One region of the Streptomyces sp. NPDC001100 genome, then DNA from elsewhere that is predicted to be linked to it. Evidence: riboswitches for the same ligand, from Rfam matches in the RefSeq annotation. Region 1 holds a riboswitch; the other holds the start of a gene.

Region 1 (8,958 bases):
GCCGCTCCGGTCTTGCTGAGGTCGGTCATGCGAGCCTCACTCGGGGGTCGATCACGGCGTAAAGGATGTCCACCACGAGGTTGGCGACGAGTACCGCGAGGGAGGTGATCAGGGTGACGCCCAGGATGACGGGCAGGTCCTGGTTCTTGATGGCCTGGAGAACCGCCTGGCCGAGGCCGGGCAGGTTGAACGCCGTCTCGGTGAGGATCGCGCCGCCGATGAGGGCACCGAGGTCCATGCCGAGCATGGTCAGGATCGGGGTCATCGTCGAGCGCATGGCGTGCTTGCCGATGACGACCTTCTCCGTGAGGCCCTTCGCCCGGGCGGTGCGGATGTAGTCCTCGCCGAGGATCTCCAGCATGGTGGCGCGGGTGATCCGGGCGTACATCGCCGCGTAGAGGAAGGCCAGGGTGATCCACGGCAGGATCATCCCGCCGAGCCAGCCGGTGAAGCTCTGGTCCAGGGGCACGTACTGCCCGTCGAACCAGTTCAGCCCGAAGACGAAGATCGACAGGGCGATCATGCCGGTGAAGTAGATCGGGAGGGAGACACCCGACAGCGCGACGAGCATCGCACCGCGGTCCCACAGGCTGCCGCGCTTGAGGGCGGACAGGACGCCCGCCGCGACACCGAAGATCAGCCAGAGCACGGCGGCACCGAGCGCGAGACCCAGGGTCACCGGGAAGCGGTCGGTGAGCACCGGCCAGATGGCCTGCTCGCTGCGGAAGGAGTACCCGAAGCACGGGGCCGCGCAGTGGATGGTGTCCCCGCCGCCGGTGTAGGTACGGCCGACGAAGATGCCCTTGAAGAAGTCCCAGACCTGGACGTAGATGGGACTGGCCAGACCCAGCTTCTCCCGCACGCCTTCGATGGCCGCGGGGTCGGCCTGCTTGCCCACAAAGCTCAAGGCGATGTCGACGCCCGCCCACTTGGGGACGAGGAAGAAGATGCCGAAGACCACCATGATGATGACCACGAGCATCACTGCGGCGGCGAACAACCGCCTGATGAGGTAAGCGAGCACAGCTCTCGGCCCGCTGCGGACCGCGGGCCACCGGAGATTGTCCGGTGACCCGCGATCACGCCGCGCCGGCCTTCACCTGCCTTTCGTGCCGTTCGGCGGGTGTGCCGGGTTTACTTCTTCGGGTTCTTCAGGGCGAGGTTCACGAAGTCGTACGTGCCGTTCGTGCCCGCGCTGGTGTAGACGTTCGCCAGGTTGTCCGAGCGCCAGTTGATGAACTTCTCGAAGGTGAAGGGCAGGTAGTACGCGCCCTCCATCACCTTGTGGTTGATCTCCGTGGCGATCTTGGCCTTGCCGGCGTCGTCAAGGGTGGTGGTGTACGAGTCGAACAGACCGTCGATGGTCTTGTCCTTGATGAGCGCGTAGTTGTTGTTGCCGCTCTGCGCGATGTACTTGCTGTCCCACAGCGGCAGACCGAAGCCCTGGACCGACGGGAAGTCGGCGCCCCAGCCCATGATGATGATGCCGTAGCCCTTCTTCTTCACGTTCGTGGGGCTACCGATGATGCCGGAGGTCTGCGAGCCGTCGTACTGGTCGATCTGCGCGTTGATGCCGATCTTCTTCAGCGAGGCCTGGAGCGACTGGGCCGTGGCCACCTCGACCGGCTTGTTGTTGCGGACCGCGATGGTGGTGGAGAAGCCGTTCGGCTTGCCGCAGGCCTTGAGGGCTTCCTTGGCCTTGGCGATGTTGCCGTTCTTGTCCGCACCGGCGATGGCGTACGGGTCGTACTTCTGGCCCTCGCCACCCGGGATGGACGGCGGCAGCATGTTGGTGCCGATGTCACCACCGGCGACCGGGCCGCCTCGCGCGGTCTGCAGCGACACGTGGTCGGCACCGAGGATCACGGCCTTGCGGCACTCGATGTTGTCGAACGGCGCGACGCTCTGCGGGAAGACCGCGTAGCGGATGTAACCCGAGGTCGGGTTGTCCAGGTTGGCCTTGTGCTGCTTCAGGGCGGTGGTGCGGCCCTGCGGCGACATGCCGGTCTGGTTGATGTCGAGGTCGATGTCACCGTTGAGCAGACGCTGGTCGAGCTGGTTGGCGTCCGAGAAGAACTGAACGGTGATCTTGTCCGGGTAGGCCTTGCGGACCGGGTCCGAGGACTGCTTCCACGCGGTGTTGCGGACCAGGGTGAGGTCCTTGCCCGGCGTGTAGGACTGGAACTTGTACGGGCCCGAGGAGAACGGGTGCAGCGTGTACTTGGCCTTGGTGTCCTTGTCCTGCCGGACCGGCGAGGCGGAGACCAGGGACAGCATGTCCTCGAAGTCCGAGTTGGCCTTCGGCAGGTGGAAGACGATGGTCTTGGCGTCCGGCGTGTCGATCGCCTTCAGACCGAGATGGTCCTTCGTCGTGTCCTTGTAGGGGCCCTTGTACTCGCCCTTGGGGTCGAGGACGTCCTTCAGGTACGTCGGACCACCGGACAGCACGTCCTGCGCCCACACGCGCTCTATGCCGTACTTGATGTCCTGGGACGTGATCGCCTTGCCGTCTTCCCACGTGGAACCGTCACGCAGGGTGTACGTGTAGGTCTTGCCGCCGTCGGTGACCTTGGCGAGACCGGTGGCGAGGTCCGGAGTGAGCTGGGCACCCTCGGCACCCGGCGCCGCCTTGTTCGTGACGAGCGTGCGGCTGTAGTAGCGGGCGAAGTTCCACATGAAGCCGTAGTAGCCGCGGGTGGTGTCCCAGAAGTCGGCGTCCTGGGCGCCGCCGAACTTCAGCGTGCCGCCCTTCTTGGCCAGCGAAGCCTGAGCGACCTTCTCGTTCGCGGCGTTGAAGCCCGCGGCGCCGGTGCTCGAGCCCTTGTCGTCGCTGTTGCTGCCGCCGCACGCCGCCGTGGTCAGCAGTGCGGCGACCGCGGCAGCAGCGGCAAACGCCTGCTTACGCCGCCCTGAGGTGCGTTGGGTAGTCACGATCTCGGATCCTCCGGAATTTTGATGAGAGACCCCGTGATTGGTGCCACGGGACACTTGGGTATGGCGGCTCAGCGAGAGCCCTTCGGGTCCAGCGCGTCCCGCACGCCGTCGCCGAAGAGGTTGAAGGCAAGAACGGTGATGAAGATCGCCACACCCGGGACCACCATGTACATGGGGTCGGACTCGTAGTAGTCGATCGCGCTCGACAGCATCTGACCCCAGGAGGCGGTGGGGGGCTTGACGCCCACGCCCAGGAAGCTGAGGGCCGCCTCGGTGAGGATGTTGGTGGGGATCATCATCGTCGAGTAGACGACGATGGGCGCCACCAGGTTGGGCAGCAGTTCCTTGAACAGGATGTACGCCCGTCCGGCGCCCAGCGAGCGGGCCGCCTCGACGTACTCGCGCTCCCGCAGCGAGAGCGTCTGGCCGCGCACCACGCGCCCGATGTAGGGCCAGCCGAAGAAGCCGATGACCAGGATCATCACGAAGACGCGCACGCTCGACCCGGACAGGCCGAGCAGGTCGTTCGGCATCACGGAGACCAGCGCGATGATGAAGAGCAGCTGGGGGAAGGCGAGCAGACCGTCCATGACGCGGCTGATGACGGAGTCGACCCAGCCACCGAAGAAGCCGGCGAGGATGCCGAGGACGGTGCCCAGGACCACGGCGACGACCGCGGACATGAAGCCGACCAGCAGCGAGATCCGGGCGCCGTAGAGGATGCGGGCGAGGATGTCGCGGCCGTTGACCGGCTCGACGCCCAGCAGGTGATCGCCGCTGATGCCGCCCAGGGAACCGGTGGGCGTGCTGAACAGCGGGTCGATCAGGTTCTCGTGGTAGACGTCGGGGTCCTGTCCGAGCAGGTTGGTGATGACCGGCGCGAGCAGGGCGAGCAGGATGAGGACGAGCACGACGATGCCGCCCGTCAGGGCGAGCTTGTCGCGCTTCAGCCGTTCCCAGGCGATCCGGCCCAGGGAACGGCCCTGAACGCCCTTCGTCTCGGCGCTCACTACCGCCGCTTCCTCGGCCGCGCTCGGGGCCGTTTCCGCAGTCGGCTCGTGCAATGGTGCCGTCATCTGGCAGGGACCCCTCTCAACCGGCGGTAGCCGGCCCACACTTGCCGCTGTGGCGGCCATGATCAGTCCGTAGTACATCGGGGCGAACGGCCCCTGGTGCGGGAGTCTTCAACGCTTTGGTGATCTGCTGCCAGACTTGACGGTGAATGGATGCGTAAACGTGATGCGGGCTGGAGGGTTCCGTTATACGGACAACGGGTAACGCCCCCCGGACGCGGGGCAGTTGGGACAGATCACCGATTCGGCGCTTTTTGGGGCACCAGACCGCGATCTACGCGCGAAGAAATGTGTCGTCGACGTAAATCCTGCGGAGAAGCGGGGAAGAGGACTCGCCGGGTCAGTATCCACCACGGGCGGGCGGGTAGCCGTACCCGCCCGCCTGGGCGGGCGCCGCTTGGGCCTCGCGGTCGTAGAACGGGCGGGCGTTCGCCCGCAGCCACAGGGCCACCGGGTCGTAGTCGTCGGACATCGCCACGGTCGACACCGGCAGCCCGTCCGGGACCGCGCCGATCGACTGCTGCATCATCGCGCGCACCGAGTCCACGGCGGGCGGACTGGTGTCGTAGACATCCAGACCGATCGCGAGATACGGCGCCCCGAGCGCGGGCTGCACCCAGGCGCGGCGGAGGGTGCGGACCGCCGGGGTACGGTGGGCGTTCTGCGTGAGCAGGCCGTAGAACTGCGGGACCTCGATCGCCGGCTCCGTCAGGCGCAGGGGCCCTGCGGGCTGGCGCTCCAGGCCGGTGGCGATGCGGCGCAGGTCCAGCCAGGGGATGCCGACGCCGCCGCCGGGGGCGTGCGGGTTGAGCCAGAGGCCGAAGTGGTCGGGGTAGAGGGTGCGGGCCACGTCCAGGCCGTCGACCACCTCGTAGGAGCGGTTCCAGCCGCTGGCGGAGAGCTCCTGGGCGGAGGTCACGCAGGGGGCGTAGCCGTAGCCCTCCACGTGCATGTTTCCGTACTGGGCGTCCGGGGAGCCGGACTGGCCGTGCCACAGGAGCATCCAGATCTGGCCGGAGTGGGGGGTCGCGAGGGCGCGCAGGAGCGCCTCGTAGGCGTCGTAGCGCCCGGGCGTCACCTGGCGCAGCATGTGCTCGACCTGGCCGGTCGCGGTGCCGCTGGCGCTCACGTGTACCGCCCCTTCTGGTGGTTGGCCTGCGTTGGGGTCCAGCTTAAGCGCCCAATGGGTGGGGGCTCAGTGTCCGTTGGCGAGTGCGGGTGCGTCGTGGCTTGTCGCGCCCTGCGGCAGAGCCGCAAATCGACACAGCCCCGCGCCCCCGGGCCAGCTGCCCTCAACGGCGATTGCTAGTGACCCTGTGTATAGAAAGGACGCACTGTCTGGCGCATCCACTCCGCCACCGGGTCCTGTGTCACGTCGAGGAGGACCAGGTTGACCGGCCATTTGACCTCGGCCCTGGTGAGGGCGCGGGACAGGGCGTCCATGGGGGCCGCCCTCAGGTCGCCGTCCCAGTTGGTCAGTTCCACACCCACGAACATGACCGGGTCGGCGGTCTCGATCGCGGCCAGGCAGCGGCGGGCGGTGCCGACCACGCCGATGGCGGCGAACTCGGCGGAGGCCGCGGCGAGGAAGTCGACCGGGTCGTCCTGCCAGTCGGGTTCGAAGAGGCGGACCCGGCCGCCGCTGGTGGGGCCGTCCAGGGCGCTGCGGCCGATGCGGCACAGTTCGGCCACGGCGGCGGGCGGGAGCGGGATGCCGACCACGCCGTCCGGGTTCACCGCGATGCCCACCTGCGGGGGCAGCCCGCGGGCGAACTCCACCGCGGGCGCGATCGTGAACGACAGATGCGAGCCGACGACCTGGCGGAACTGCTCCTCGGAGCTGAAGACCGGGACGAAGGCCTGCCCGTCGATGTCCAGCGTGGGCAGGTCCAGGGGTCCGCTGTGCGGGCCGCCGCCGCTGGGCAGCGGGACCCAGACGAAGCTGCGGGACAGCACCTCGATGATCCGGCCGCCGGCCGAGGGCAGGCCGAGGGAGACCGAGAGCACCTCCTCCAGCTCGTTGCCGGGCCATCCGCCGTGCGGATGCGGGTGGGGGTACGCCTGACCGGGGAAGTCCGCCGGGAAGTCCATCTACCTACCGCCTGCTGGTGAAACCGCCTGCTGTAAACGTGCTGTGACGGAAAAGGCTAGCGGCTCAGTCCGCGAAGTCGATCCGGCGCAGCACGTCCGCCGCGTCCCGGTCCAGCAGGACCGCCGAGCCCACGCCGTGCGGCAGGTCGCCGCGCTCCACGGCGCACAACAGGCGGGCGGCGGCCCGGCGGTGGCGCAGGAACGCGTACCGCGAGACGCCCCGGCCGCGCTCGCGCTGGCCGTCGAGCGCGGTGTCCGGGCTGACGTCGAGGAACACCAGGTGCAGGGTGCCGCCGCGGCGGTGGGCGGCGCGGGCCAGCCAGCCGCGCACCCAGGTCTGGGTGCCGCAGTCGTGCACGACGGCTCCGGACGCGGAGCGCAGGGTGCGGCGCAGTCCGGCGTAGTGGGCGAGGCGGACCAGGGGGCGGTAGACCGCGTACGGGAGGAGGCCAGATATACGGGACGCCCGAGTCTCCCAGCGGTCCCTCGCGTCCTGGCTGTCGACGCGGGCTCCGTCGCCGCTGACCGCGCGCCGCATCAGCGTGGACTTGCCGCTGCCGGGCAGGCCGGTGACCACGACCAGGTCGCGGCGGCCGAAGCGGAGTCCGTGCGGGCTGCGGCCGGCGCGCTCGCGGAGGTCGCGGACGACCGGTGCCGGGCGGGCCGGGCATGCCTCCCCGGCCGGGGCCGAGGGCTGCTCGGGCAGCGTTACGGCCGAGGTCGTGGCGTACACCGTGGTCCTTGTCACCGTGATCGTCCTCCCTGCGGGGTCAGGAAAGATTCTCCCCAACGAACGTAAAGAGAAGGTAATGCACGGTGTCTCGCGGTTCCGTTCGCTTCCGGCCACAGGCCTGTTACAAAGCCTGTGCGATGATGTGCGCGCCTAACTGCATACCGGCCGCTTGAATCCGCGCGGGAGAGTCCCCGGTCGTACGTCGTCAGTCGTACGACGCTCGGGGCGCCGAAGGAGCAAGTCCCTCCCTTGAATCTCTCAGGCCCAGTTACCGCGCGGGCGAGGCACATCTGAAAAGCGGACCGCCGTCGCCGGTGGTCCCACCCAAGGTGCAACCCGTGACCCGTGCGTGTCCCGCGCGGTCATGGCGAACCTCTCAGGTTCCGATGACAGATGGGGAGGAACGACCTCGCCGTCATGCCTTGGGAGACCGACCGATGAGCAGTACCGCCGCCCCCCGTCGTACCGCGCTCGACGCGCTGCACCGCTCGCTCGGTGCGACGATGACCGACTTCGCCGGCTGGGACATGCCGCTGCGCTACGGCTCCGAGCGCGACGAACACCTCGCCGTCCGCACGAAGGCCGGCCTCTTCGACCTCTCGCACATGGGCGAGATCACGGTCACCGGACCGGACGCGGCCCAACTCCTCAACTACGCGCTCGTCGGCAACATCGCCTCCGTGGGCGTCGGCCGCGCCCGCTACACCATGATCTGCCAGGCCGACGGCGGCATCCTCGACGACCTCATCGTCTACCGGCTGGCCGAGACCGAGTACATGGTCGTCGCCAACGCGTCCAACGCCCAGATTGTCCTGGACTCGCTGGTCGAGCGAGCCGAGGGCTTCGACGCCGACGTCCGCGACGACCGTGACGCGTACGCGCTGCTCGCCGTCCAGGGCCCCGAGTCCCCCGGCATCCTCGCCTCGCTCACCGACGCCGACCTCGACGGCCTCAAGTACTACGCCGGTCTGCCCGGCACGGTCGCGGGTGTCCCCGCGCTGATCGCGCGCACCGGCTACACCGGCGAGGACGGCTTCGAGCTGTTCGTCGCCCCCGGTGACGCGGAGAAGCTGTGGGAGGCACTGACCGAGGCCGGAGCCGCGGCCGGGCTGATCCCCTGCGGCCTGTCCTGCCGGGACACGCTCCGCCTGGAGGCGGGCATGCCGCTGTACGGCCACGAGCTGTCGACCGCCCTCACCCCGTTCGACGCCGGGCTCGGCCGGGTCGTGAAGTTCGAGAAGGACGGCGACTTCGTCGGGCGCACGGCTCTTGAGGCCGCCGCCGAGCGCGCCGCCGAGCAGCCGCCGCGCGTCCTGGTCGGCCTGATCGCCGAGGGCCGCCGGGTCCCGCGCGCCGGGTACTCCGTCGTCGCCGACGGCCGGGTGATCGGCGAGATCACCTCCGGCGCCCCCTCCCCCACGCTGGGCAGGCCCATCGCGATGGCCTACGTCGACGCCGCGCACTCGGCGCCGGGCACGGCCGGTGTCGGCGTGGACATCCGGGGCAGCCACGAGCCGTACGAGGTCGTGGCGCTGCCGTTCTACAAGCGCCGGAAGTGACAGTCGTCGTAGCGTCGAGTCCGTGACCGGGCGGATCGCCTCTGTTCCCCCTGTTCGGCGATCCCTTCCGCATTCCCCCCTTCACCAGCACTCCCCCGCGTACAGGAGAATTCACGCCATGAGCAACCACCCCGAGAATCTGCGGTACAGCAAGGAACACGAGTGGCTGACGGCCGCCGTCGACGGTGTCGCGACCGTCGGCATCACCGAGTACGCGGCCAACGCGCTCGGCGACGTCGTCTACGCCCAGCTCCCCGAGGTCGGCACCACGGTGACCGCGGGCGAGTCCTGCGGCGAGCTGGAGTCGACCAAGTCGGTGTCGGACCTGTACGCGCCGGTCACCGGTGAGGTCGTGGAGATCAACTCGGCCGTCGTGGACGAACCCGCACTGGTCAACTCCGAGCCCTTCGAGGGCGGTTGGCTGTTCAAGGTGCGGATCACGGAGGAGCCCGGCGACCTGCTCTCCGCCGACGAGTACACCGCCTTCACCGCCGGCTGAGGAGTCGCAGAACCATGTCCGTCCTGAACACGCCCCTGCACGAGCTCGACCCGGACATCGCCGCCGCGG
Region 2 (8,958 bases), on a different contig from region 1:
ACAGCTCATGCGATGCGACAGGAGACTTACACCTTGCATATGCGGCAGTATCATCGCGGCACGGCCGTTGCGGTCGGGCAAGGGCGCGACCATCCGTTATCGGCAGAATCAGAGGAGTAGAACCGTGATGACCCGTTCCGCGCGTCGGACCCGCCGGACCCTGCAGGTTGCGGGGGCCGGAGCCGCCGCGCTGCTGGCCCTGAGCGCCTGCTCCTCCAGCGACGACTCGTCCTCCTCTAAGTCCAACACCTCGGCGTCCGCGTCCCCGAAGATGTCCGGCACCGTCACCGTCTTCGCCGCCGCCTCGCTCAAGGAGTCGTTCACGACCCTGGGCAAGGAGTTCGAGACGGCGCACCCGGGTACCAAGGTCACCTTCAACTTCGCCGGCAGCGACGCCCTCGCCGCGAGCATCACCAGCGGTGCCCCGGCCGATGTGTTCGCCGCCGCGAGCCCCAAGACCATGGCGATCGTCACGGACAAGGGGGACGGCGTCGGCACCCCGGCCACGTTCGTCCGCAACCAGCTGGAGATCGCCACCCTGCCGGGCAACCCCGACAAGGTGGCCTCCCTGAAGGACCTCACCAAGTCCGGCCTCAAGGTCGTGCTCTGCGACAAGACGGTGCCGTGCGGCGCCGCGGCCCAAAAGGCGCTGACGGCAAGCAAGTTGAAGCTCACCCCGGTGTCGTACGAGGAGGACGTCAAGTCCGCCCTCAACAAGGTGGTGCTGAAGGAGGCCGACGCGGCGGTCGTCTACAAGACCGACGTGCACGCGGCCGGCAGCAAGGTGGAGGGCGTCGAGTTCCCCGAGTCCGCCGACGCCATCAACGACTACCCGATCGTCCTCCTGAAGAACGCGCCCAACGCCGTCGCCGCCAAGGCGTTCATCGCGCTGGTGCAGTCCGCCGAGGGCCAGAAGGTGCTGTCCGCGGCGGGCTTCCTCAAGCCGTGACCCAACTCGACACCTCCGACGCCGCGGCCGAGACCCTGAAGGGCGGCCCGCGGCGTCGCCGCGTCCGGATGCCCGGGCACGGGGTGCCGTTGCCCCTGCTGGTGCCCGCGCTCGTGGGGCTGGCGTTCCTGCTCCTCCCGCTGCTCGCCCTTCTCGTACGGGCCCCCTGGCGGTCGCTGCCGTCCCAACTCACCAGCACGGAGGTCTGGCAGGCGCTCCAACTCTCCCTGCTGAGCGCGACCTTGGCGACCGCCGTGTGCCTGGTCCTGGGCGTGCCACTGGCCTGGCTGCTGGCCCGCACGGAGTTTCCCGGCCGCCGCGTCGTCCGGGCCCTGGTGACGCTCCCGCTGGTCCTGCCCCCCGTGGTGGGCGGCGTAGCACTGCTCCTGGCCCTCGGTCGCAACGGTGTCGTGGGCCAGTGGCTGGACTCGTGGTTCGGCATCACGCTCCCCTTCACCACGACCGGCGTCGTGGTCGCGGAGGCGTTCGTCGCGATGCCGTTCCTGGTCATCAGCGTCGAGGGCACCCTGCGAGCCGCCGACCCCCGCTACGAGGAGGCTGCCCAGACCCTCGGCGCCTCCCGCTTCACGGCGTTCCGCCGGGTCACACTCCCCCTGATCGCCCCCGGCATCGCAGCCGGCTCGGTGCTCGCCTGGGCCCGTGCGCTGGGCGAGTTCGGTGCGACGATCACCTTCGCCGGCAACTTCCCGGGCCGCACCCAGACCATGCCCCTCGCGGTCTACCTCGCCCTCCAGAACGACCCGGAAGCGGCGATCGCCCTCAGCCTGGTCCTCCTGGCCGTTTCGATCGCGGTCCTGGCAGGACTTCGGGACCGCTGGATGACCACCTCATGAGCTACCTCATCACCACACCTGACAAGGGCCTCGACGCCCATCTCGTCGTGGACCGCGGCACCTTCCGCCTGGACGTCGAGCTGGCCGCCGCACCGGGAGACGTGGTCGCCCTCCTCGGCCCCAACGGCGCGGGCAAGACAACCGCGTTGCGAGCCCTGGCCGGCCTGGTCGGCCTGACGGACGGTCATCTACGGCTGGACGGCACGGAGTTGGACCGTATGCCCCCGGAGTCCCGCCCGGTGGGAGTCGTCTTCCAGGACTACCTCCTCTTCCCGCACCTCACCGCACTCGACAACGTCGGTTTCGGCCCGCGCTGCCAGGGCGCGACCAAGGCGGAGTCCCGGGCCATCGCCGCCGAGTGGCTGGAGAGGATGGGCCTCACCGAGCACGCGAGCGCCAAGCCCCGGGGACTCTCCGGCGGCCAGGCTCAACGCGTGGCCGTGGCAAGGGCGTTGGCGACCCACCCACGCCTCCTGCTCCTCGACGAACCCCTGGCCGCCCTGGACGCCCGCACCCGCCTGGACGTACGGGCCCAACTCCGCCGCCATCTCGCGGAGTTCGAAGCGGTAGCCGTCCTGGTCACCCACGACCCCCTGGACGCCATGGTGTTGGCCGACCGGCTGGTGGTGATCGAGCACGGCACGATCGTCCAGCAGGGCACCCCCGCCGACATCGCCCGCCACCCGCGCACGGACTACATCGCCCAACTCGTCGGCCTCAACCTCTACAAGGGCAGCGCCGACGGCCACACGGTCACACTCGACACCGGCCCCACGATCACCACCACGGAGGACCTGACCGGCGAGGTGTTCGTGGCGTTCCCACCAAGCGCGGTGACTCTCTTCCGAGACCGCCCGACCGGCGCCAGCGCCCGCAACCTCTGGCACTGCGAGGTAGCGGGCCTGGAAACCCACGGCGACCAGATCCGCGTCGACCTGACCGGCGAACTCCCCCTGGCAGCAGACCTGACGACACCGGCAGCAGCCGAACTGGACCTGCATCAGGGGGCGTCGGTCTGGGCCGCCGTCAAGGCAACCCAGACCCACTCATATCCAACCTGAGCCAGAGCGCTCCTTCAGGACGCGGGGCTGTATCAATTTGTGGCTCCGCCACGGGGCGCGCCCAGCCGCAACGGACCCGCAGCCGAACTCCGAGCCTCAGTCCTCGTACGCATCCAACGGCGGGCAGGAACAAACAAGGTTCCTGTCCCCAAAGGCCTGGTCGATCCGCCGCACAGGCGGCCAGTACTTGTCGGCAACGGAAACACCCGCCGGGAAGACAGCCTCCTCGCGCGAGTAGGCGTGCCCCCACTCCCCACCCAACGCGGCAGCGGTGTGCGGCGCGTTCCGCAGCGGGTTGTCCTCGGCCGGCCACTCCCCCGCGCCGACCTTCTCGATCTCTCCGCGAATCGCGATCATCGCCTCGCAGAACCGGTCCAGCTCGATCAGGTCCTCGGACTCGGTCGGCTCGATCATCAGCGTGCCGGCCACCGGGAACGACATGGTCGGCGCGTGGAAGCCGTAGTCGATGAGCCGCTTGGCGATGTCGTCGACGGAGACACCGGTCGCCTTGCTGATCGGCCGCAGATCGATGATGCACTCGTGCGCGACGAGCCCGCCGGGCCCGGTGTAGAGCACGGGGTAGTGCGGTTCGAGCCGCTTGGCGATGTAGTTGGCGCTGAGGACCGCCACCTGCGTGGCGCGCTTCAGCCCCTCGCCGCCCATGAGCCGGACGTACGCCCAGGAGATCGGCAGAATCCCGGCCGAGCCCCAGGGAGCAGCGGAGATCGGCCCAACTCCCGTCTCAGGACCGGCCGCAGGCTGCAAGGGATGGTTCGGCAGATACGGCGCCAGGTGCGAGCGCACGCCCACCGGCCCGACACCCGGCCCACCCCCACCGTGCGGAATGCAGAACGTCTTGTGCAGATTCAGATGCGAGACATCGCCGCCGAAGTGCCCCGGCTTGGCAAGCCCCACAAGGGCGTTGAGGTTGGCGCCGTCGACGTAGACCTGCCCGCCCGCCTCGTGGACCTGCGCGCAGATGTCGGCGACGTGCTCCTCGAACACCCCGTGCGTGGACGGGTAGGTGATCATCAGCACCGACAGCTCGTCGCGGTACTGCTCGATCTTCGCCCGCAGGTCCTCGACGTCGATCTCGCCGTCCTCGGCGGTCTTCACGACGACGACCTTCATCCCGGCCATCACGGCACTCGCGGCATTCGTGCCGTGCGCGGAGGACGGGATCAGACACACGGTCCGCTGCTCGTCACCGTTGGCCCGGTGGTACCCACGCACCGCCAGCAGTCCGGCCAACTCGCCCTGCGAACCGGCGTTGGGCTGCAGCGACACCTTGTCGTACCCGGTGACCTCGGCCAGCCGCTCCTCCAACTCCCTGATGAGCGTGAGGTATCCCTGCGCCTGCTCGGCGGGCGCGAAGGGGTGCAGCTGCCCGAACTCGGGCCAGGTGACCGGCTCCATCTCGGTGGTCGCGTTGAGCTTCATCGTGCAGGAGCCCAGCGGGATCATGCCCCGGTCTAGCGCGTAGTCCCGGTCGGCCAGCTTGCGCAGGTAGCGCAGCATCGCGGTCTCGGAACGGTGGTCCCGGAAGACGGGGTGCGTGAGGTACGCGTCGTTCCGCAGCAGCGCCTCGGGCAGCGTGTCCTCAGCGGTCGCGTCGAGCGCCTCGATGTCCCCTTCGACCCCGAACGCGGCCCATACGGCGGCCAGTTGGGCGCGGGTGGTGGTCTCGTCGCAGGCGATGGACACCTGGTCCGCGTCCACGAGGTGGAGGTTGACCCCGTCCTCGCGGGCGGCGGCGACGGCCTCGGCGGCCCGGCCGGGAACGCGCGCGGTCAGCGTGTCGAAGTAGCCGCCGTGGACAACCTCGACACCGCCGGCGGTGAGCCCGGCGGCGAGGATCGTGGCGTACCGGTGCGTCCGCCGCGCGATGCCCTTGAGCCCCTCGGGCCCGTGGTAGACGGCGTACATGCCGGCCATGACGGCGAGGAGCACCTGGGCGGTGCAGATGTTGCTGGTGGCCTTCTCGCGGCGGATGTGCTGTTCGCGGGTCTGCAGGGCGAGGCGGTAGGCCTTGTGTCCGTCGGCGTCGACGGAGACGCCCACGAGCCGCCCGGGCAGGCTGCGCGCGAACTTCTCGTGCACGGCCATGTATCCGGCGTGCGGCCCGCCGAAGCCCATCGGCACCCCGAAGCGTTGCGTCGTACCGACCGCGATGTCCGCGCCCAGCTCGCCGGGCGACTTGAGCAGCGTGAGCGCGAGGAGATCGGCGGCGACGGTGACGAGGGCGCCGAGCGCGTGGGCCTGCTCGATCAGCGGCTTGATGTCGCGTACGGCACCGGAGGCGCCCGGGTACTGCACGAGCACGCCGTTGATCTCGCGCTCGGCGATGTCGGCCGGGATGCCGTCGCTGAGGTCGGCGACGACGACCTCGACACCGGCCGGCTCGGCGCGGGTCTCGATGACGGCGATGGTCTGCGGCAGCGCGTCCGCGTCGACCAGGAACAGACCCTTCTTGTTCTTACCCATGCGCCGCGAGAGCGCCACGGCCTCGGCGGCGGCCGTGCCCTCGTCGAGCAGGGAGGCGCCGGAGGTCGGCAGCCCGGTGAGGTCGGCGACCATGGTCTGGAAGTTGAGGAGGGCTTCGAGCCGCCCCTGGGAGATCTCCGGCTGGTACGGCGTGTAGGCCGTGTACCAGGCCGGGTTCTCCATGACATTGCGCAGGATCACGGGCGGGGTGAAGGTCCCGTAGTACCCGAGTCCGATCATGGAACCGAGGACCTCGTTGCGGTCCGCGAGGGAACGCAGCTCGGCCAGCACCTCGGCCTCGGTACGAGCACCGGGCAGGTCCAGGGAATCGGCGTTCTTGATCACATCGGGGACCGCGGCGGCCGTGAGCTCGTCGAGCGAGCCGTAGCCGACCTGCGCGAGCATCTTGGCCCGCGCTTCCTGGTCGGGGCCGATGTGGCGCTGCTCGAACGGGATGCCCTGTTCGAGCTCGGAGAGCGAAGTGCGAGGGGTGGTCATTTTGGGAGGCCTCCTGGTCGGACACGACCTTCGAGGGCACCACGACAGTGGGGTGCCGGACGGCCTCCCCCTCTGTCATCTCAACCTGAGAGCTTCACCGGTCACCCGAGGGTCACCGGCTTTCACCGTCGGTGAGAGCGAGGGCCGTCGCCGGCACCCGCCCTGCTTTCCAGAGTGACCTCGTCCGTGCGGTACGTGGGCCTGAGAGATTCCGGGGAGGATTTGCTCCTTCGGCGCCTCCGATGAAGTCTGGAGGACTCTCCCGCACGGGGTCAGCAGCCGCTCGCCAGCCTACCAGCGAGCGGTGCAGCCGAGCTTTCGAGTGGCCACCGGCCCGATTGTGCTCTTTTGTAGAGTTTACGAATGAGTTGCGACCAGGAGGAGGGCCCGTGCAGACCGATATCGATCCGCGCAACCTGATCGGCCGCAAGGCGTTCGACCGCACCGGCGCCAAGATCGGCACGATCGACGAGGTCTACCTCGACGACGCGACCGGTGTACCGGAGTGGGCGGCCATACGCACCGGCCTGTTCTCCAGGGACGCCTTCGTCCCCCTGGAGCCCAGCGAGCTCATCGAGGGCACCCTGCACATCCCCTTCGACCGCTCCCTGATCAAGGACGCCCCCGACTTCGGCGTGGGCCGCCACCTCTCCCCCGACCAGGAACTCCAGCTCTACCACCACTACGGCCTCGACGTGGCCCCACCGCCCTCCCTCCCGGACCGCGACTTCGGCAGACTGGCGGGCTCGGACGACGCCTGAGCCGAGGCGGCGAGAGGGTCGGCGGGTCTTCGATTCTCCGGGGGCGGCGCCACCAACTGCCCTGATGCCACGGCCAGTTCACCCGCGTCCCGCGTCACCAACGGCAGCGGCTCCGCCGGCTCCAGCTCGGGATCGTCGGTCCGGAACGTCCGCACCCGCCCGGGCCCGGCATCCTCCGGCGTCTCAAACCGCACGGTGACCCGCCCCAGCCCGCTGCCCTGCACCCACCCGTGCCCGAACCCGGCGTGACGCACATCGTGGCCCGCGGGCCAGCGCCGCTCGACGGGCGCCGGCTGCTCCCCTCCCTCTTCCTCCTCCGTGTGCTCCTCCTCAAGAAGGTCGGCCTGCTCCCCCGCCGCCTGCGCGAACAGGTCCTCCTGCGTGTAGTCGGCGAGCCCGGAGACACCCACCCCCAGCAGCCGCACCCCGCCCGTGGTGTCCACGGAGTCCAGCAACCGCGCCGCTGCCTCCCGCACCACCCCCGGGTCGTCGGTGGGCCCGCGCAGCGTCTCGGAGCGCGTCAGCGTCGAGAAGTCGTACCGCCGCACCTTGAGCACGATGGTCCGCCCCGACAGCCCGGCGCCCCGCAGCCGCCGTACACACCGGTCGGCTAGGCGCTGCACCTCCAGGCCCACCCGGATCCGATCGTGGATGTCCACGTCGTAGGTGTCCTCGACGGACACCGACTTGGTCTCCCGCTCGGCCACCACGGGCCGCTCGTCGTGCGCGAGCGCCATGGCGTACAGCGCGTGCCCGTGCGCCTTGCCGACCAGTCGTACGAGCTCGTCCTCGCCCGCCTCGGCGATCTCGTCGACCGTGGTGATCCCGGCCCGCCGCAGATGGTCGCCCGTCGCCGGTCCGACCCCCGGCAGCGTGCGCACCGACAACGGTCCCAGCAGCGCCCGCTCGCTCCCCGGCTCGATCAGCACCAGCCCGTCGGGCTTGGCCCGCTCGGAGGCGATCTTCGCGAGCATCTTGGAGGCCGCGAGACCGACCGAGCCGGTGAGCCCCGTGACCGCCCGTATGTCGGCGCGGAGCCGCTCCCCGGCCCGCCGCGCGGACTCGGCGTCCCAGGCCGCCTCACCGGCCTCCAGATCCACGAACGCCTCGTCCAGGCTCAGCGGCTCCACAAGCGGCGACAGCGCCCGCAGCAGGGCCATCACCTGCTCGCTGATCGACCGGTAGAACCCGAAGCGCGGCACGAGATACGCGGCGTTCGGAGCGAGTCTGCGCGCCTGGGCCATGGGCATCGCCGAGTTCACCCCGAAAACCCGTGCCTCGTACGAGGCGGTGGCCACCACCCCGCGCGGCCCGAGACCGCCCACGACGACGGCCTTCCCGCGCAGGCTCGGCTTGGATGCCTGCTCCGCCGAGGCGAAGAAGGCATCCATGTCGAGATGCAGGATCGTGGGCGCGGTTCTCACATCTCCGATGCTGCCCTACGCCACTGACAATGCCCCGCCACGGCTCCCGCCGGGTCCTCAGACGGCCCGGTTGCGCCGCCTGGCCAGCTCGTCGGCGGGGTTGACCCCGAGCAGCGTCTCGCCGGTGTCGACGCGCTCCCCGTGCAGCTGCGACAGGGCGCTCTCGACATCCCGCCACACCACGCCCACGGCGATCCCGAAGACCCCCTGGCCGCCCTGGAGCAGGGCGTGGACCTCGTCCGGCGAGGTGCACTCGTAGACCGTGGCGCCGTCGCTCATCAGCGTCATGCGCTCCAGATCGCGGAAGTCGCACTCCCGCAGGTGCAGCACGGCGCTGCGGATGTTCTGCAGCGACACACCCGTGTCGAGGAACCGCTTGACGATCTTCAGGACGACGACGTCGCGGAAGCTGTAGAGCCGCTGCGTCCCCGACCCGTGTGCGGGCCGCACGCTGGGCTCGACGAGCCCCGTGCGTGCCCAGTAGTCCAGTTGCCGATAGGTGATGCCGGCCGCCGCACAGGCCGTAGGGCCCCGGTAGCCGATCTGCTCGGACGCCATGGCCGTCGCCCCTCCACTGCTCGGCACGGCAGTGGGTCGATGCGGAGCGTGATCGGCCGCACTGCCATGAAGCGGGTACGGGCCACTGTCCCCGAAACTGCGTTCCGGGGCACCCCCAGCCGTACCGTCGCCGCTGCTTCTCACGCCGACCTCCGTCCTTGACCTGCCTTCTCGACGGTAGGCAGTCACCAGGGGTGCGTCAACGATCGCCACGCTAGGCACGCCGAGTGATAATCACCCTAGGAGTGGTTTCCCGTACCCCACCGCGGGGAAAGGCTAGCCGAATGCTCTCGCGGCGGGCCGCAGGACGCTCTCACACGCCGGTGGCAAATGCCAGCATTTTCCTGCCGGCCGTCGATCTCACTGGCT

Evidence for each region. A riboswitch is a leader RNA that binds a small molecule or an ion and turns the genes downstream of it on or off. The one in region 1 is predicted to bind glycine.
Region 2: linked by a shared signal. The riboswitch ahead of gcvP (aminomethyl-transferring glycine dehydrogenase) and the one ahead of gcvT (glycine cleavage system aminomethyltransferase GcvT) in region 1 are both predicted to bind glycine.

What each region holds. Positions count from the first base shown of each region.
Region 1 is NZ_JBSFKO010000004.1:75,645-84,602, reverse strand. It holds gene ACWDEW_RS06780 (ABC transporter ATP-binding protein) at 1-29, opposite strand, end outside; gene ACWDEW_RS06775 (ABC transporter permease) at 26-1,024, opposite strand; gene ACWDEW_RS06770 (ABC transporter substrate-binding protein) at 1,135-2,931, opposite strand; gene ACWDEW_RS06765 (ABC transporter permease) at 3,003-4,010, opposite strand; gene ACWDEW_RS06760 (enhanced serine sensitivity protein SseB C-terminal domain-containing protein) at 4,348-5,136, opposite strand; gene ACWDEW_RS06755 (enhanced serine sensitivity protein SseB) at 5,313-6,098, opposite strand; gene ACWDEW_RS06750 (AAA family ATPase) at 6,163-6,852, opposite strand; glycine riboswitch at 7,002-7,115, shown strand; glycine riboswitch at 7,116-7,234, shown strand; gene gcvT (glycine cleavage system aminomethyltransferase GcvT) at 7,269-8,390, shown strand; gene gcvH (glycine cleavage system protein GcvH) at 8,509-8,889, shown strand; gene glyA (serine hydroxymethyltransferase) at 8,904-8,958, shown strand, end outside.
Region 2 is NZ_JBSFKO010000040.1:7,835-16,792, reverse strand. It holds gene modA (molybdate ABC transporter substrate-binding protein) at 128-949, shown strand; gene ACWDEW_RS39610 (ABC transporter permease) at 946-1,803, shown strand; gene ACWDEW_RS39605 (ABC transporter ATP-binding protein) at 1,800-2,864, shown strand; gene gcvP (aminomethyl-transferring glycine dehydrogenase) at 2,961-5,846, opposite strand; glycine riboswitch at 6,026-6,121, opposite strand; gene ACWDEW_RS39595 (PRC-barrel domain-containing protein) at 6,236-6,607, shown strand; gene ACWDEW_RS39590 (DNA polymerase IV) at 6,529-8,031, opposite strand; gene ACWDEW_RS39585 (MerR family transcriptional regulator) at 8,089-8,733, opposite strand; gene ACWDEW_RS39580 (bifunctional nuclease family protein) at 8,950-8,958, opposite strand, start outside.